2 regions of the Streptomyces sparsogenes subsp. cuspidosporus genome follow, and region 1 is predicted to be linked to the other one. Evidence: riboswitches for the same ligand, from Rfam matches in the RefSeq annotation. Region 1 holds a riboswitch; the other holds the start of a gene.
What was found. Region 1 has a riboswitch for cyclic di-AMP ahead of ABFY07_RS23275 (transglycosylase family protein). Riboswitches for the same ligand answer to the same signal wherever they lie in the genome.
Positions count from the first base shown of each region.

Region 2: linked by a shared signal. The riboswitch ahead of ABFY07_RS35945 (M23 family metallopeptidase) and the one ahead of ABFY07_RS23275 (transglycosylase family protein) in region 1 are both predicted to bind cyclic di-AMP.

Region 1 covers NZ_BAAASD010000020.1:95,820-103,281, forward strand. The annotation lists gene ABFY07_RS23245 (carbohydrate ABC transporter permease) at 1-189, shown strand, start outside; gene ABFY07_RS23250 (carbohydrate ABC transporter permease) at 186-1,010, shown strand; gene ABFY07_RS23255 (DUF72 domain-containing protein) at 1,026-1,784, opposite strand; gene ABFY07_RS23260 (hypothetical protein) at 1,781-2,020, opposite strand; partial or broken gene ABFY07_RS23265 (phosphoribosyltransferase) at 2,184-2,822, shown strand; gene ABFY07_RS23270 (dsRBD fold-containing protein) at 2,867-3,136, shown strand; gene ABFY07_RS23275 (transglycosylase family protein) at 3,250-4,557, opposite strand; cyclic di-AMP (ydaO/yuaA leader) riboswitch at 4,563-4,744, opposite strand; gene ABFY07_RS23280 (DUF4232 domain-containing protein) at 5,110-5,832, shown strand; gene ABFY07_RS23285 (HEXXH motif domain-containing protein) at 6,504-7,462, shown strand, end outside.
Region 2 covers NZ_BAAASD010000048.1:6,995-14,456, reverse strand. The annotation lists gene ABFY07_RS35965 (hypothetical protein) at 1-344, opposite strand, end outside; gene ABFY07_RS35960 (hypothetical protein) at 602-1,066, opposite strand; gene ABFY07_RS35955 (DUF6227 family protein) at 1,508-2,287, shown strand; gene ABFY07_RS35950 (PP2C family protein-serine/threonine phosphatase) at 2,716-3,813, shown strand; cyclic di-AMP (ydaO/yuaA leader) riboswitch at 4,092-4,229, shown strand; gene ABFY07_RS35945 (M23 family metallopeptidase) at 4,241-5,368, shown strand; gene ABFY07_RS35940 (aldo/keto reductase) at 5,647-6,633, shown strand; gene ABFY07_RS35935 (hypothetical protein) at 6,761-7,078, opposite strand; gene ABFY07_RS35930 (hypothetical protein) at 7,189-7,462, opposite strand, start outside.

The DNA.
Region 1 (7,462 bases):
GACCTCATCTACATCACCACCAGCGGCGGCCCCGGAAACACCACGTCCGTGCCCGCCTACGAGGTCTACCACCGGGCCTTCGAGACCAACCAGGTCGGCTCGGCGGCCGCCGTGGGGGTGGCCCTCACCGTCCTGATCTTCGTCCTGACCGTCACGGTCTCCCGGCTCGTGGAAGGGCGGCGGTCATGACCACACGCCTCGAACGCACTGTCACCTACGGCATCCTCGCCCTCTTCTCCGTCATCGCGCTCACCCCGGTCATCGGCATCCTCTCCACCGCCTTCGGCTCGCAGGACTCCCTGCACACCGGCTTCTCGCTGCCCGAGGGCGGACTCCACTGGAGCAACTTCGCCGACGCCTGGAACCGCGGCCACTTCGGCACCTACCTCGGCAACTCGGTCCTGGTGACCGCGGCCGTGGTGGCGGCCACCACCGTGCTGGCCGTCCTGGCCGCGTACGCCTTCGGGGTGATGCGCTTCCCCGGCTCCACGGTGCTGTTCTACCTGTTCGTGATCGGCCTGACGCTGCCGCAGGAGGCGCTGGTCGTACCGCTCTACTTCGACCTGCGGTACGCCGAGCTCACCGACACCTACTGGGCGCTGATCCTGCCGCAGACCGCGCAGTCCCTCGCCTTCGGCGTCTTCTGGATGCGGACCTACTTCCGGGGCAGCGCCCGGGCGGTGATCGAGGCGGCCCGGATCGACGGCGCGAACAGCTGGACCACGCTGTGGCGGGTCCTGGTCCCCATGGGCCGCCCGGCCATCTCCACCATGGTCGTCATCACCTTCATGTGGACCTGGAACGAGTTCCTGATGGCGCTGGTCATGGTCAGCGGCGAGGCGCACCGCACGGTCCCGCTGGGGCTCGCCTTCTTCCAGGGGCAGCACAGCTCCGACGCGGCGCTGCTCGCGGCGGCCTCGGTGCTCATCGCGCTTCCGGTGGTCGTGGTCTATGTGGCTCTGCAGCGCCGCTTCATCGAGGGCATGCTCGGCGGCGCGGTCAAGGAGTAGGGGTGGCGCGGAGGGTCACAGGGAGGGCGTGCGGCTGACCCGGCGGCCGAGCCGGTCCACGGCCCGGGCGAAGACCACCGCGTCGCGTACGGCCGCGCCGCCCGGGTCGTTGTTGAAGTACGCGTAGACCTCGGCGCCCTCCGGCCACGCGTCCGCCACCCGGCGCGCCCAGGCGGCCAGCGCCTGGCGGCCGTAGCGCGGCGCGGGGCGGGCCAGCCCGTGGTGGAAGCGCAGATAGCCCCACCCGGCCGTGCGCCACAGCGGGGTCACCGGCCGGGAGCCGGCGTCCGCCCAGCACAGCGCCGCCCCGCGCCGCTCCAGCACCTTCCGGACCCCGTCGGTCCACCACGAGTCGTGACGGGGCTCCACGGCCACCCGGGTCCCGGAGGGGAAGCAGCCCAGGGCGGCGTCCAGCAGCCCGCTGTCGGCGCGCAGGGTGGGCGGCAGCTGCAGCAGCACCGGGCCCAGCCGGTCCCCGAGGCCCTCGGCGTGCGACATCAGCCGCCCGACCGGCTCCTCGGGGTCGCGCAGCCGCTTGATGTGGGTGAGGAAGCGGCTGGCCTTGAGGGCCATCACGAACCCGTCGGGGGTGCGGTCCCGCCAGGCGGCGAACTGCTCGCGGCTGGGCAGCCGGTAGAAGGCGTTGTTGGACTCGACCGTGGCGAAGCCCCGGGCGTACTCCTCCAGCCACAGCCGCTGCGGGCAGCCGGCCGGATACAGGACCTCGCGCCAGTCCTTGTACTGCCACCCCGAGGTGCCGACCAGGACGGTCATGCTTCGCCCGGGTGCCAGGGCGGCCACTGGCCGGGCCGGTCGACCCAGTGGACCTGCCCGGGGTCGTCCAGGTCGATGTCCGGGAACAGGCGGCGCACCCGCGGCTCGAACTCCTCCCGCTCCATCGGCTCCCAGCCCAGCCCCCGCAGCCAGACCCGCCGGTATCTGCTGTCCGCGTCGTACGAGTCCACGAAGACGAGATGGCCGGACTCGCTCGGATCCGTGGCGTTCTCCATGGCTCCAGGGTGGGCCGCCCCCGCCCACTCGCGCGCGCCGGCGGGGCCGACCGGGTCCCCGCCGGTTTGCGGACGGGCGCATTCTCGGATTGATTCGTAAGGGGGCCGGGCGAGGCGACGGGCGGCCGGCTCTTCGGTCCGGTCTCCTGCGCTGGGGGTGATCATGATCTTCGTCGACCGCGCGGACGCCGGGCGGCGCCTGGCCGCCCGGCTGCGGCCGCTGGCCGACGAGGACCCGGTGGTGCTCGGGCTGCCGCGCGGCGGGGTGCCGGTGGGCTTCGAGGTCGCGCGGGAGCTCGAGGCCCCCCTGGACGTGATCATCGTGCGCAAGCTCGGCGTCCCCTTCCACCGCGAGCTGGGCTTCGGCGCCATCGGCGAGGGCGGGGTGCGCGTGGTGCACGACGCGATCGTGCGGATGAGCCGGGCGCGCGAGGAGGAGCTGGCGGAGGTGGAGCGTGACGAGCAGGAGGAGCTGACCCGGCAGGCGCGGCGGTTCCGGCGCGGTCGGCCGCGGGTCGCGGTCGGCGGCCGGACGGTGATCGTCGTGGACGACGGGATCGCCACCGGCGCCACGGCCCGGGCCGCCTGCCGGGTCGCCCGGGCCCAGGGAGCCGCCCGGGTGGTCCTCGCCGTCCCGGTCGCGCCGCCGGACGCCGCCGAGGCGCTGCGGCAGGACGCGGACGACGTGGTGTGCCTGTCCACCCCGGCGGAGTTCTCGGCGGTCGGCGAGTGGTACGAGGACTTCTCCCAGACCAGCGACGCGGAGGTCGTCGACCTGCTGTCCCGGTCGCCCGGAATGCCAGGTGAGGCGCATCCTGGTAAGTGACGCAGGAGGTGATGACCGCGATGGAGACGATCGTGGGATGCGACATCGAAATGGAATTTCGTGAGCTCGGCCCGCTGACCGAAGCGGTCGTCCGGCTGAGGATGCACGACGGGACCGAGATGCTGGCTCAGGGCCGGGCGAACCGGAACCCCGACGACCCGGCACAGCCGCGGGTCGGCGAGGAGATCGCGGCGGCGCGGGCGCTGAACAACCTCGCTCACCGGCTGATCTCGAAGGCGGGCGGCGACATCGAGGAGGTCACGCACGCGAAGGCACATCTGGTGATGTAGGGCGGGCCTGCCGCGGCCATCGGGCCGCGGCAGAGCACCGTTCCGTTCGTACGGGACGCCCCCTCGGAGACGCCCCTCGGAGACGCCCCTCAGAGGATCACCCTCGAACACCCTCAGATCTGGACGCCCTTGGACCGCAGATAGGCGAGCGGGTTGACGTCCGAGCCGTAGTCGGGGCCGGTGCGCACCTCGAAGTGGACGTGCGGGCCGGTCACGTTGCCGGTCGCCCCGGATCTGCCGATCTGGTGGCCGCCGCTCACCTTCTGGCCGACGTGGACGGACAGCGAGGACAGGTGCGCGTACTGGGTGTACATGCCGTCGGGGTGGCGGAGCACTACCTGGTAGCCGTACGCGCCACCCCAGCCCGCGGCCACCACCTCCGCCGAGCCCACCGCCCGCACCTGGGTGCCGGTGGCCACGGGGAAGTCCACGCCGGTGTGGTGGCCGCTTGACCAGTGGCTGCCCGGGACGCCCCAGGCGGTGCCGATGGCATGGCCGGCGACCGGCGTGGTGAAGGACGACGAGGAGTGCGCCGACGAGCCCGACTGCCCGGCCCGCTCGCGCGCCTTCCGCGCCTGCTCCGCCCGCTGCTGAGCCGCCTGCTCGGCCCGCTGCCTGGCCCGCTCCGCCTGCTTGGCCCGCTGCGCGGCCTGCTCGGTCTGCTCGGCCCGGTCCGGCTGCCCGGCCCGCGGCCGGGTCTGGTGGGCCTGCCCGGCCGGGGCCCGGCTCGCGTCGAGGGTGAGCTTCTGGCCGGGGTGGATCAGGTCCGGGTCGCCGCCGATGACCCGGCGGTTGGCGTCGTAGAGCCGCTGCCAGCCGCCGTCCACGTCCCGCGCGTCGGCGATCCGGGACAGCGTGTCGCCGCTCACCACGGTGTACGAGGAGCCGGAGCGCCCCGCGGCGGCCGCGCTCCGGTCGGCGGCCTCGGTGCCGGTCCTGGGGGCGGCCTTCGGTGCGGCGGTGGCCTTCGGGGCGGCTTTCGGGGTGGTCCTGGGCGCGGCCTTGGAGGCCGCGGTGCCGGGGGAGACGTCCGCGGGCTGACCGCCGCGGGTCAGGCCCGCCTTGACCGAGCAGACCGGCCAGGCGCCGGGGCCCTGGGCGTCGAGCACCTTCTCGGCGACGGCTATCTGCTGGGCCTTGGTGGCCAGATCGGCCCGCGCCGCGTAGGCCGTCCCGCCGAACGCCTCCCAGGTGGACTGGGAGAACTGCAGGCCGCCGTAGTAGCCGTTCCCCGTGTTGATGCTCCAGTTGTCGGTGGACTCGCACTCCGCCACCTTGTCCCAGGTGTCGACGGAGGCGGCGTTCGCCTGGCCGACGCCTATGAGGGGCAGCGCGACGCCGGCGCCGCCCGCGGTGAACGCGAGGGAGGCGCGGGAGACGCGGCGGGGCCGGGGCCTGCGGTGACGTCCGCGTGCAGCCATTGAGCTCATCCTCTCCTGACGCCTGCGAGGTGAGCTGTCGGGTTCGGGCGGGAGTTGCCCGGCCGCGCCTTGCTCGGTGCCCCCGGCACCGTGACGTGGCTTCACCCCTAGCCGTGCCGCCCGACGTGGCGTGGCCCGGCGCCTTCCTGGTTCCCCCGCTCCTGCCGTGACAGGTCGTCGTGTCACTCCTCCGCCACGGCAGGACTCGGCGCTCCGGCGGAGGAGGCCCCCGCACGGAATCCGGCGGGTGCGGCACAGTAAACACATCGTTTTGGTCACGACAAGGTCTCGACGGACCTGTGGCCGGAAATCGATCAGGCCGGCGATGCACCGCGATCCGCGTCACCGTGCTTCGGACGGGGCGATTGTGACGGTGATCGCGGCGGGGCATCCGCAATGCCGAATCACCGCCGCTATGCGATTAATGCCGTGGGGGACATAAGGGTGCTCATGGGGGGAAGGGGAGCCCGAAGGGGAATGGACGGGGGCTGCCGGGGCACTCGGCGTGGTGGCAGATGAGCCGCCGGATGCCCGACCTACAGGAGGTTGTCCATGGCACAGCGGAACGGCGGGGCGCCCACGAGGCGTCGGCCGTCGGCCTTATCCGTATCCGCACTGCTCGTCGGCGCGCTGGCCACCGTCACGGCCTGCGGCGCCGATACGAAGTCCGGGGCGCCGGCGCCACCCGGCTCGGCCGACGCTCCCAGCTCGGCCGCGAGCGCCCCCCGGCACCCCACCGCCCCGCCCGGCGGAGGCCGGGACGACAAGGCCGCTCCCGCCTCGACCGACCGGGCCGCCACGAAGGCGCCGAAGGCGGCCGAGCCGTCCGTCGCCACCGAGGCCGCGTCCGCCGCCCCCGCCGCCCGCCGCATCTGCTCGAAGGACCGGCTGAACCTGTCCACCGGCCGGGCGGATATCGGCGCGGGCAATGTCTATGTCCCCCTGGCCTTCACCAATACCGGTGACGCCAGTTGCACCCTGACCGGCTTTCCCGGCGTATCGCTGCTCGACGGCCCCGGCACCGCTATCGGCGAACCCGCCAAGCGCCGCGGGGCGGCGGGACCCACGGTCGTCCTGAAACCCGGCGGCAGCGCCTACGCGAGTCTGCACACCCTGAACAAAGGCGTGTCCGACAAGCCCTGCTGGCGGACCGCGTCCGAAATTCGCGTCTACCCGCCGGACTCCTACGGCTCCATGAAGACCTCGGCGCGCTCCTTCCAGGTCTGCGGCGGCGTATTCGAAGTCACCGCCGTCGAACCGGGCTCCCGGCCCTGACCCGGCACCCCCGGCCGGGCGCGGGCCCGCTGCCCCCTCCCCGCGCCCGGCCTCCCCGCGCCCGGCCTCCCCGCGCCCGGCCCGACGCGCCGGAAATGAATTGGCCGGGAAGCGCGGCCAGATGACGCCCCCAGGTGGCCGAAAATCTTGATGGGCCCGACACCCACTGGCCCCTTTCGCCCTTCCGCAATCATTATCGGGTGGGCCACCATGTGAAGGGGCCTCGCCTGAGCCGGCACGGAGTGTCCAGAGGGGGACGATGTCATGGAGCGAGCGGCGACCGGGGTCGAGACGGAGTTGGTGGACCTCTCGGAAACGACGCTTGAAGAACTGGGCGACGGTCAGGAGTTCACCCTCGCGACCCGGCGGTTGCTCGAACGCGTACAGTCCCCGCCGACACTCGCGACCGCCGCCGCGTCCTCATCGGACTGTTGATGGAATCCGGGGGTGGCCCGACGGAATTCACCCCACCGAGAAAGGCGTTCATGCCGGCGGACTATTCAGCCGGCCCTCCCTCCCCGCTCCCGGCCCCGCACCGCGGCCCGCCGCCGGCCACCCCCCCGGAGAGCCGTCACCACCGGCTGTCCGCGGCCTGCTTCGGGGAATTGGCACACGGCGGTGGGGGAGCGGCCGCGATCGCCGAGTTACGGGCGGGTCAGCGCAGCCGTCTCATGCTGCTGCTACGCGCGTTGACCCAGCTCGCCTCCACCCACCCCCAGGTGCCGGGCCCGCTGCCCGCGCCGCGCGAGGCGTGGCGGCTGCTGATCCGGGCCGAGCGGCGCAGCCCGTCGAGCGTCGCGCGCCTGCTGCTGCACCCCCAGGCCGGCGCCTGGCTCAGCCGCTGTCTGCGCAGGCTGCGCGGCGTCGCCGAGGAGGCGGCCGACGAGGTCCCGCTGTGGCTGGAGACCGGCTATCTGCACACCGTGGCCGCCTCGGCGGCCCTGCTCGCGGGGATCGACTTCCGGATCGCGGTCGGAGTCCGGGACGGCGGGGTGATGCTGCCCGCCCTGGGCTTCGCCGACCTCCCGGGCCACGACTCCCCCGTCGCGGAGATCGTCGCCGACCACGCGGCCGGCCGAGCCGTACGGGCCGGCTCGCACACGGTGCCGCTGCCTTCCGACCTCACCCGGGACGCCGAGGGCTGGCACCCACTGAGACGGCTGCACGGTCGGCACCCCGATCATCCCTGCTCGCCGTACCTGGACGACCTCGACCCCTACCGGGACTTTCTGCGGCCCGCCGCACCCGCGCGGTTGAGCGCGCCGGAGCTACGGCGGTGGCAGGACCACTTCGACAGCGCCTGGGCACTCGTCGCCCGGCAGAGCAACGTGGATCCGGCGGGGGTCGCTGGCTGTCTGGTCTCCGTCGTTCCCGTGCGATATCCCGCTCGCGCGGAACCGTTCAGCGCGTCGTCGCCCGAGGCCTGCGGCTGTGTGCTGCTGAACCCTCCGACCGATTCGGCCACCCTCGCCGCCTCGCTGATCCATGAGGCCCAGCACATCAAATTGAGCGCTCTGCTGGACCTGGTGCCTCTGATGCACGGCGGCATGGAGGAGAACCACTACGCGCCCTGGCGCGCGGATCCCCGGCCGCTGCGCGGTCTGCTGCACGGCGTCTACGCCTTCTTGGG
Region 2 (7,462 bases), on a different contig from region 1:
TTGGTCCGGCTGGTGATATCACCTGCCGGGGCGAGGCCCGGGTTGATGGTGATGGATCCGATCGTGGACGTGTGCCGGCAGCGGTTGCTCTGCTCGAGCACTCCCGACTCGCTGTAGTTGAGGCAGTTGGTCTCCGTCGTGATGTCGCCTGCCGGGGCGAGGCCGACAATCCTGATGGGCCCGATGGTGGAGTTCGTGTCGCAGTCGTTTTTCTGGCTGCCTGTCCCTCCCGGCACGGACTTGGTACCCGAGTCGTTGTCGGTGGCGCCGGCGCTGCCCGCGCCGCCGATGGTCAGCGCACCCACGGCTGCCAGAAGCAACGCCGTCCTCTTGCGCCTGTGCATAAAGCCTCCAAGTGAGTTCTCGACGGTTATCCGCGAACATCTGACTAACGAGGGCAGTCGGTGATGGGTCCCCGAGTCGCCGCACGTCTACCCGTCCGGCGCATTAGGGACATCGTCACTCTGCGTCGGCCGTTCGATTTCTCTGGGCAACGCCAAGGCGGCCCCGGACGGGATGGTGTCCGGGGCCGCGATGGAGGCCAGAGAGGCGCTCACCCTGCTTTTCTCATTCGGGGTGAAGCGGCGGGCGTGGCATACGGTCAGCCGCCGTAGCCGCCACGGTGGCCGCTGCCGTAGTTGCCGCTGCCGCTGTAGTTGCCGTTCCCGTTGTCGCTGAGGTTGTTGTTGCTGTAACCGCTGTTGGTCGAGCGGACGCTGGTGGTGGCCTTGGGGTAGGAGATGTTGCTGCAGGCGCTGCCGATGTGGATGTCGCCCGACCCGGCGGCTCCGGAGATGGGGGCGAGCGTCCCGACGGAAGTGTCACAGTCGTTGCTCTGGTAGGCGGCGCCGCCGTAGTCGACGTTGGTGCAGGGGGCGCCGATGTTGACGTCGCCGCCCGGGGCGAGGAGGGAGCCGTAGGCCATGGTGCCGACGCGCGTGTCACAGTCGTTGCTCTGGAAGCTGCCACCGCCACCGCCGCTGTAGGCGGACGCGCCACCGGCGCCGACGATCACCATGGTGCCGGCGGCGGCGGCCAAGAGGGCTGCCTTCTTTGCGATGTTCACTTAATTCCTCCGGGTGGGTGTCTGCCGCGAAATCACGGACATCCACGTCAACGAAGAAAATCTGTAAAAGCTTCGGGTTTGCTATCAGCTTCACTCGTCCGGCATAATTGGTCGCTCTTTCGCTTCGCTCGCCTTGCGCTTCCGTGAAGGAAATACGGGCGATCTGACCCCGGATGACGGCCGCCTGAGGGGGCTTTTATATGAAATACGAAAGCGAGTCTGTCAACCCGAGCCCAGGCCGGAATCACTCATTCCGGGTTGTTCGACCGGCCGAACGAGTGATATATCCGAGCCTCCCGACGCAGCACTGGGTGAGGCACACGCCCACAGACGGCTTCGTCGAACCGCACGCGCGGCCCGTGTTCGCGCCGCTACGGTAAGTGCGCGAGATGTCGCCGGGGGGATGGCGAGCGGATGGCCGGGAGGCGGGAGGAGACAGGGATGGGGCACTCACGATCGGGTGCGGGCGGCGGCACGCCGGCCGAGCACCTGGAAGGGCTTCTCGCCCGCGCGCAGAACGGCTTCGAGATCGACGAGGCGGTGCTGGGCCAGGCCCGGGACGCCCTGATGCACCAGTCCGAGCTGCGGTCCTGCCGGCAGTGCAACGAGCCCGCCGGCCCGCTCGGCTACAGCACCTACCGGCACATTTTCCTGCTCCCCGACGGCAGCAGCCTCCTGCTGTGGGAGCTGGAGCACAACACCGGCCCCGACCGCGCCCCGCTGTTCGAGCTGTACGCCGACGAGGAAGCCCTCGCCCTGGCCGAGCGCCGGGTCCACGAGCGGATCGGCGGCGCCCGCTGGGACGAGCTGGAGGGGTTACCCCTGTGGCTGCCCGAGCAACTGCTGCAGTCCGTCGCGCCGGTGGGCACCTCCCGCGCGTACGTCTCCGACAACTCGGCCGACCACGCCCGCCGCGTCCTGCGCCGCGCGGAGAACCCCGACCGCCCCGGCGCCGACACCGAGCAGCTGCTCGCCACCGCCTTCGCCCACGACATCGCGCTGGCCCCCAAGCCGCGCCGCCGCTCCGGCGGCCCCGACGCCACGTGGTGCCGCTTCTACGAGCACGCCTTCCTGCTGGCCGGCGGGGACGAGATCGTCCTGTGGGAGCTGGAGCACAACCTGACCGCCGACGGGCGGCTGGTGTGCGAGGTGTATCTCGACGAGGTCTCCGCCGAACTGGCCGCGGACCGCCACGCCCGCGCCCTCGGCGTGGACCTCTGACGCCTCCGCCTCTGGCACCCCCTTCCGCCGCCCCGGCGCCCCCTCCCGCCGCACCCACCTGGCCGACACCGGCTCGCCCGGCGCCCCGTCACCCGCGAGCCTGAGGAGGAGGGCGCGGCGCGGCGTGCGAGACGGCGCGGCGTACGGGACGGCGCGGGCCAGGCGTCGCGTACGAGACGGCGCGTACCGGCCGGATCCGCCGGCCGGGGCCGCCGGGCGGAGCGGGCCGGGGAAGCGGGCCAGGGAAGCGGGAGCGACCGGTGCGGGTGCGAGGGAGCAGAGCGCGTACGGACGCCCGTACGGACCCGCGCGGCGAAGGGCGCCCGGCGCGGCGTACGAGACCCGCACGGCGTACGGGCCCGCACGTGCCCCGGCGCGCGAGGCCGCGCGCGGACGCGCCCCGCGCGGGGGACGAGGCGCCCGAGGGCATGCCCAGCCCCCGCTTCGCGTCCTGGCTCCCCGCCATCCTCATCGTGGGCGGGGTCGTCTACGACATCAGCAGCCCGCCGGCCTACACCGCCGCGCCCTTCTTCGCCGCCGCCCCGCTGGTCGCCGCCCCCCTCTATCCGCTGCGGCTGACCGCCCTCACCGGGGCCCTCGCCGTCACCGCCGCCTGCCTGCTGGCCGAGCTGCACGGGGTCCGGGACTGGGCCCAGTCGGCCACCGAGATCGCCACCGTCGTGACGGTCGCCCTGCTGGCACTCCTCATCAGCCACGTCGTCCGCCGCGGCGGCAGGCGGCTGGCCTCGGCCCGCGGCATCGCGGAGGCGGCCCAGCGCGCCGTGCTTCCCGTGCCGCCGGCCCGGCTCGCCGGCCTGGACGTCGCGGCCCGGTACGTGGCGGCGGAGCAGGACGCCGCGATCGGCGGCGACCTGTACGCCGTGCAGGACACCCCGCACGGCGTACGGATGCTCATCGGCGACGTACGGGGCAAGGGGCTGGGGGCGGTCGAGGTGGTCGCGATCACCGTCGGCGCGTTCCGGGAGGCCGCCGAGCAGGAGGCGACGCTGGAGGGGCTCGCGCTCCGGCTGGAGCGGGCGCTGCAGCGCGAGCGGGCCCGGCGGGCCGACTTCGAGCAGATCGAGGGGTTCATCACGGCGGTGCTGGCCGAGATCCCGCGCGGCGACTCCCTGCTCCGGCTGATCAACAGGGGCCACCCCGCGCCGCTCCTGCTGCACGCGGACGGCTCGGTGCGCTCCGCCGAGCCCGAGGTGCCGGCGCTGCCGCTGGGGATGGGCGACCTGGGGGCCTGGCCGGACCGGGTGGAGGAGCTGCCCTTCGCGGAGGGGGTGACCCTGCTGCTGTTCACCGACGGGGTGAGCGAGGCACGCGACGCGCAGGGCACCTTCTACGACCCGGAGGCCCGGCTGCGCGGCCGCCGCTTCGCCACCCCGGTGGAGCTGCTCGACGCCCTGGTGGCGGATGTGGAACGGCACACGGGCGGCGGCACCACGGACGACATGGCGCTGCTGGCGCTGCGCCGCGCGCCGGTGACGTCCGGCGCCGTACCCGAACACGCTCCGTAGGACACGCTCCGTAGTGGAGCGTGATCGTTTCGGGTAACAATTGACACACGATCAACCCGAGAGCGTTTCTGAGCGTGCCCACGACACCACTGACTCGCCCTCGTTTGCCCGAAGTTGGGCGTTAAGTTCACCTCAAAGGTTCCTCTGATTCCCCGGAACAGCTTGGAATCACGTCACGGCTTCTATTAACGTTCGATAACGCAGCGCGGTCGTCACCGCCGCCGCAAGAGGCGGCACCGTGCGCCGTCGCCGAATCCCGCACGCACAGCAGCAGCACCAGCAGCACAGCGACAAAGCAACACCAAGGGAACCGGGGAACCACCAACCTTGGGGTGAATCGGGTCGAACCTGACCCGTAGGAGACCTTCCTGCTCCGAACCCGTCAGCTAACCCGGTAGGCGAGAGGGAAGGAAAGGAGTGCGCCCGCGTGGCGTCCAACAGGTCTGCCCTTGAAGAAGCCCCGTCCCGCACATCCGGTGCCGGAGCGGGGACAGCGACCCGCTACGGCTCCTGGTTCGAACCGGCCGCCGAGGCGAAGGCCGGCCGGGACACCGAGACGTGGGAGGAGTGGAATCCCACCGAGGAGTCCATAGCCCCCGTGCGCGGCCGGCACCGCGTCCCCAAGCAGCGCGGCGGCACGATGGCGCGCAGCGGCGCCGTCCTCGGCGTCGGCGTGATCGCGGCCGTCGGCGCGGGCGGAATGGCCAGCGCCAAGGACCGCCCCAAGGCCCCCATCTCCATGCCGGACCTCGGCCACATCGCCGGCCAGGTCAAGGAGGCCCTCCCCGACGCCGCGGACCTGCCCGGCATCGGCTCGCTGATCTCCGACTCCGACTCGGACTCCGACGGCCCCGCCACCTCCGCGGCCCCCCTCTCCCAGGCCGGCCTGACCACCGAGGACCAGGCCAACGGCGCCACCGACGCGGGCGAGGCGCTGCGCGCCCGCATCCTGCAGCAGGCCGAGAACCAGCAGAACGCCGCCGACGAGTCGCAGCGCCAGGCCGCGGCCCGGGCCGCCGCCCAGAAGGCCGCCGACGCGGCGGCGGAGCGGCAGTCCGACATCGACGCGAAGAAGAAGGCCGCCGAGGCGGAGGCCAAGCGGAAGGCCGAGGAGGCGGCCCGCAAGAAGGCCGAGGCCGAGCGGCTGGCCAAGCTCGCCGCCCAGTACACCCTCCCCGTCGCCTCCTACACCCTGACCGCGTCCTTCGGCCAGGCGGGCGACATGTGGTCGGCCGACCACACCGGCCAGGACTTCGCCGCCCCCACCGGCACCCCGGTCAAGGCGGTCCACGGCGGCACCATCACCTCGGCCGGGTGGGCCGGTTCGTACGGCTACCGCATCGTGCTCAAGCTCGAGGACGGCACCGAGATCTGGTACTGCCACCTGTCCTCGATGGTCCGTACGTCCGGCTCGGTGACGACCGGCGAGGTGATCGGACGCGTCGGCGCCACGGGCAATGTGACCGGCCCGCACCTCCACCTGGAGGTCCGGCCGGGCGGCGGCGGCCCGATCAACCCGATGCCCTGGCTCCGCGACCACGGACTGACCCCATGACCGGCGACCGTCACCTCCTGCCCGGTGGCCTCCCGACCGGGTGACTTCCCGACCGGGTGACCTCCCGGACCTCCCGACCGGGTGACCGGTCCGGCCCCGAAACCCCGGCGGCCCTGGCGCTCTCTCCCCCCTTGACGCCAGGGCCGTCGGTCTTTTCACGAGGCCTTTTTCACGAGGCATGGTTTCACGGGCGCTTGGCCCGCCCGTTTACGAGATCTTGGGTGAGTGCGGGCCACGACGGGGGAATACGCCCCTCCGCCCCCGCGCTGAAACAACGTATGGCTGACACCACACAGACCCCGCAGTCCCCGCAGACCACCCAGCCCGGCCACCGCAAGCGGATCGGCGGTCTGTCCGTCCACCCGCTCTCGCTCGGCGGGAACGTCTTCGGCTGGACGGCGGACGAGGCCGAGTCCTTCGCCGTGCTCGACGCCTACGCGGCGGCGGGCGGCAACTTCATCGACACCGCGGACGTCTACTCCGCCTGGGCGCCGGGCAACTCGGGCGGGGAGTCCGAGACCATCATCGGCGACTGGCTCGCCTCCCGCGGCGACCGCGCCGACATCGTCCTCGCCACCAAGGTCGGCGCCGGCGTCCCCACCCCGCGCGGCCTGTCCGCAGCGGCCGTCAAGGCGGGCGTCGACGAGTCCCTGAAGCGCCTGCGCACCGACTACATCGACCTGTACTACACCCACTACGACGACCCCTCGGTGCCGATCGAGGAGATCATCTCCACGCTGGACGAGCTGGTGAAGGCGGGCAAGGTCCGCGAGATCGCGGCCTCCAACATCTCCGCCGAGCGCCTGGAGGCGGCCCTGGACTTCTCCGCGAAGGAGAACCTGGCCCGCTACGTGGCCCTCCAGCCGCACTACAACCTGGTCTCCCGCGACACCTTCGAGGGCGAGCTGGCCGAGGTCGCCGCCCGCCACGGCGTGGCGACCGTCCCGTACTACGCCCTCGCCTCCGGCTTCCTCACCGGCAAGTACCGCCCCGGTGCCACCATCGACAGCGCCCGCGCCCAGGGCGCGGGCAAGTACCTGGACACCGAGCGCGGCCAGAAGGTCCTCGCCGCCCTGGACGACGTGGCCGCCAACCACGGCGCCGAGCACGCGACCGTCGCCCTGGCCTGGCTGGCGGCCCAGCCCACCGTCGTCGCGCCGATCGCCAGCGCGCGCACGGTGGACCAGCTGCCGGCGCTGCTGGCGGTGGCCGACCTGGAGCTGACGAAGGAGGAGCTGGCGCTGCTGACGTCGGCGTCGGAGTGACTCTGTTTGCGGTGAGTATGGGACGGCGACACGCCGTGGTGTCGGCGTGTCGCCGTCCCAAACTCACCACAAAACGCGGCGGGGAGGGCACCAGGCCCTCCCCGCCGCGCGATGTTCCAGGTGTGCCCTAGGCCGCGGCCGCGACGCTCCGCCGGTCGGCGGCGGCCCAGGACGCGGCGGCGACCCCGCCGGCCACGGTGAGGACCGAGGGCCAGGCCCCGAGCTTCTTGGCGAGCGGGTGCGACCCGGCGAAGGCCGCGACGTACAGCCCGCTCAGCACCGCCGCCGTCCCGGTCCCGGCCTTCTGCTTCCAGCCACGCGCGGCCACCACCCCGGCCGCCGCCAGCGCCACCCCGCCCAGCTGCCGCTTCTTGGTCCAGCGCGCCACCCCGTACCCGCCGACGAGCCCGCCCGCGGCCACCACACCTGCCGGAATTCCGGCCATGACCTCTTACCTCCACTGTGAGGGTGCCTACTCCCTCGACCCTATGCCCGGCCCGGCGGCCCTACGCTCCGGTGGGGTCATGATCGGGCACCGACTCTGCAACAGCCCCGCTACCTGCTCATGATCCAGTTCATCACGCGGGACCCGCCCCCGCCGGAGAGCCGGGTCCCGAAGGCCCCGCCGCCGTCGGAGCTGTAGCTGTTCAACCCGTTGGCCGCGGCGCCGAACACCAGCCGTGCCGTGTGCCCGTTGCGCCGGCTCGCGTCACAGCTGTCGGCCGTGTACGCGACGAACCCCGCGACCCCCTGGTACGAACCCTCCCGCGCCTGCGCCTTGAACACGCCGTCCTGCCCCTTGGCGAGCGTCACCGGAGGACGCGCGACG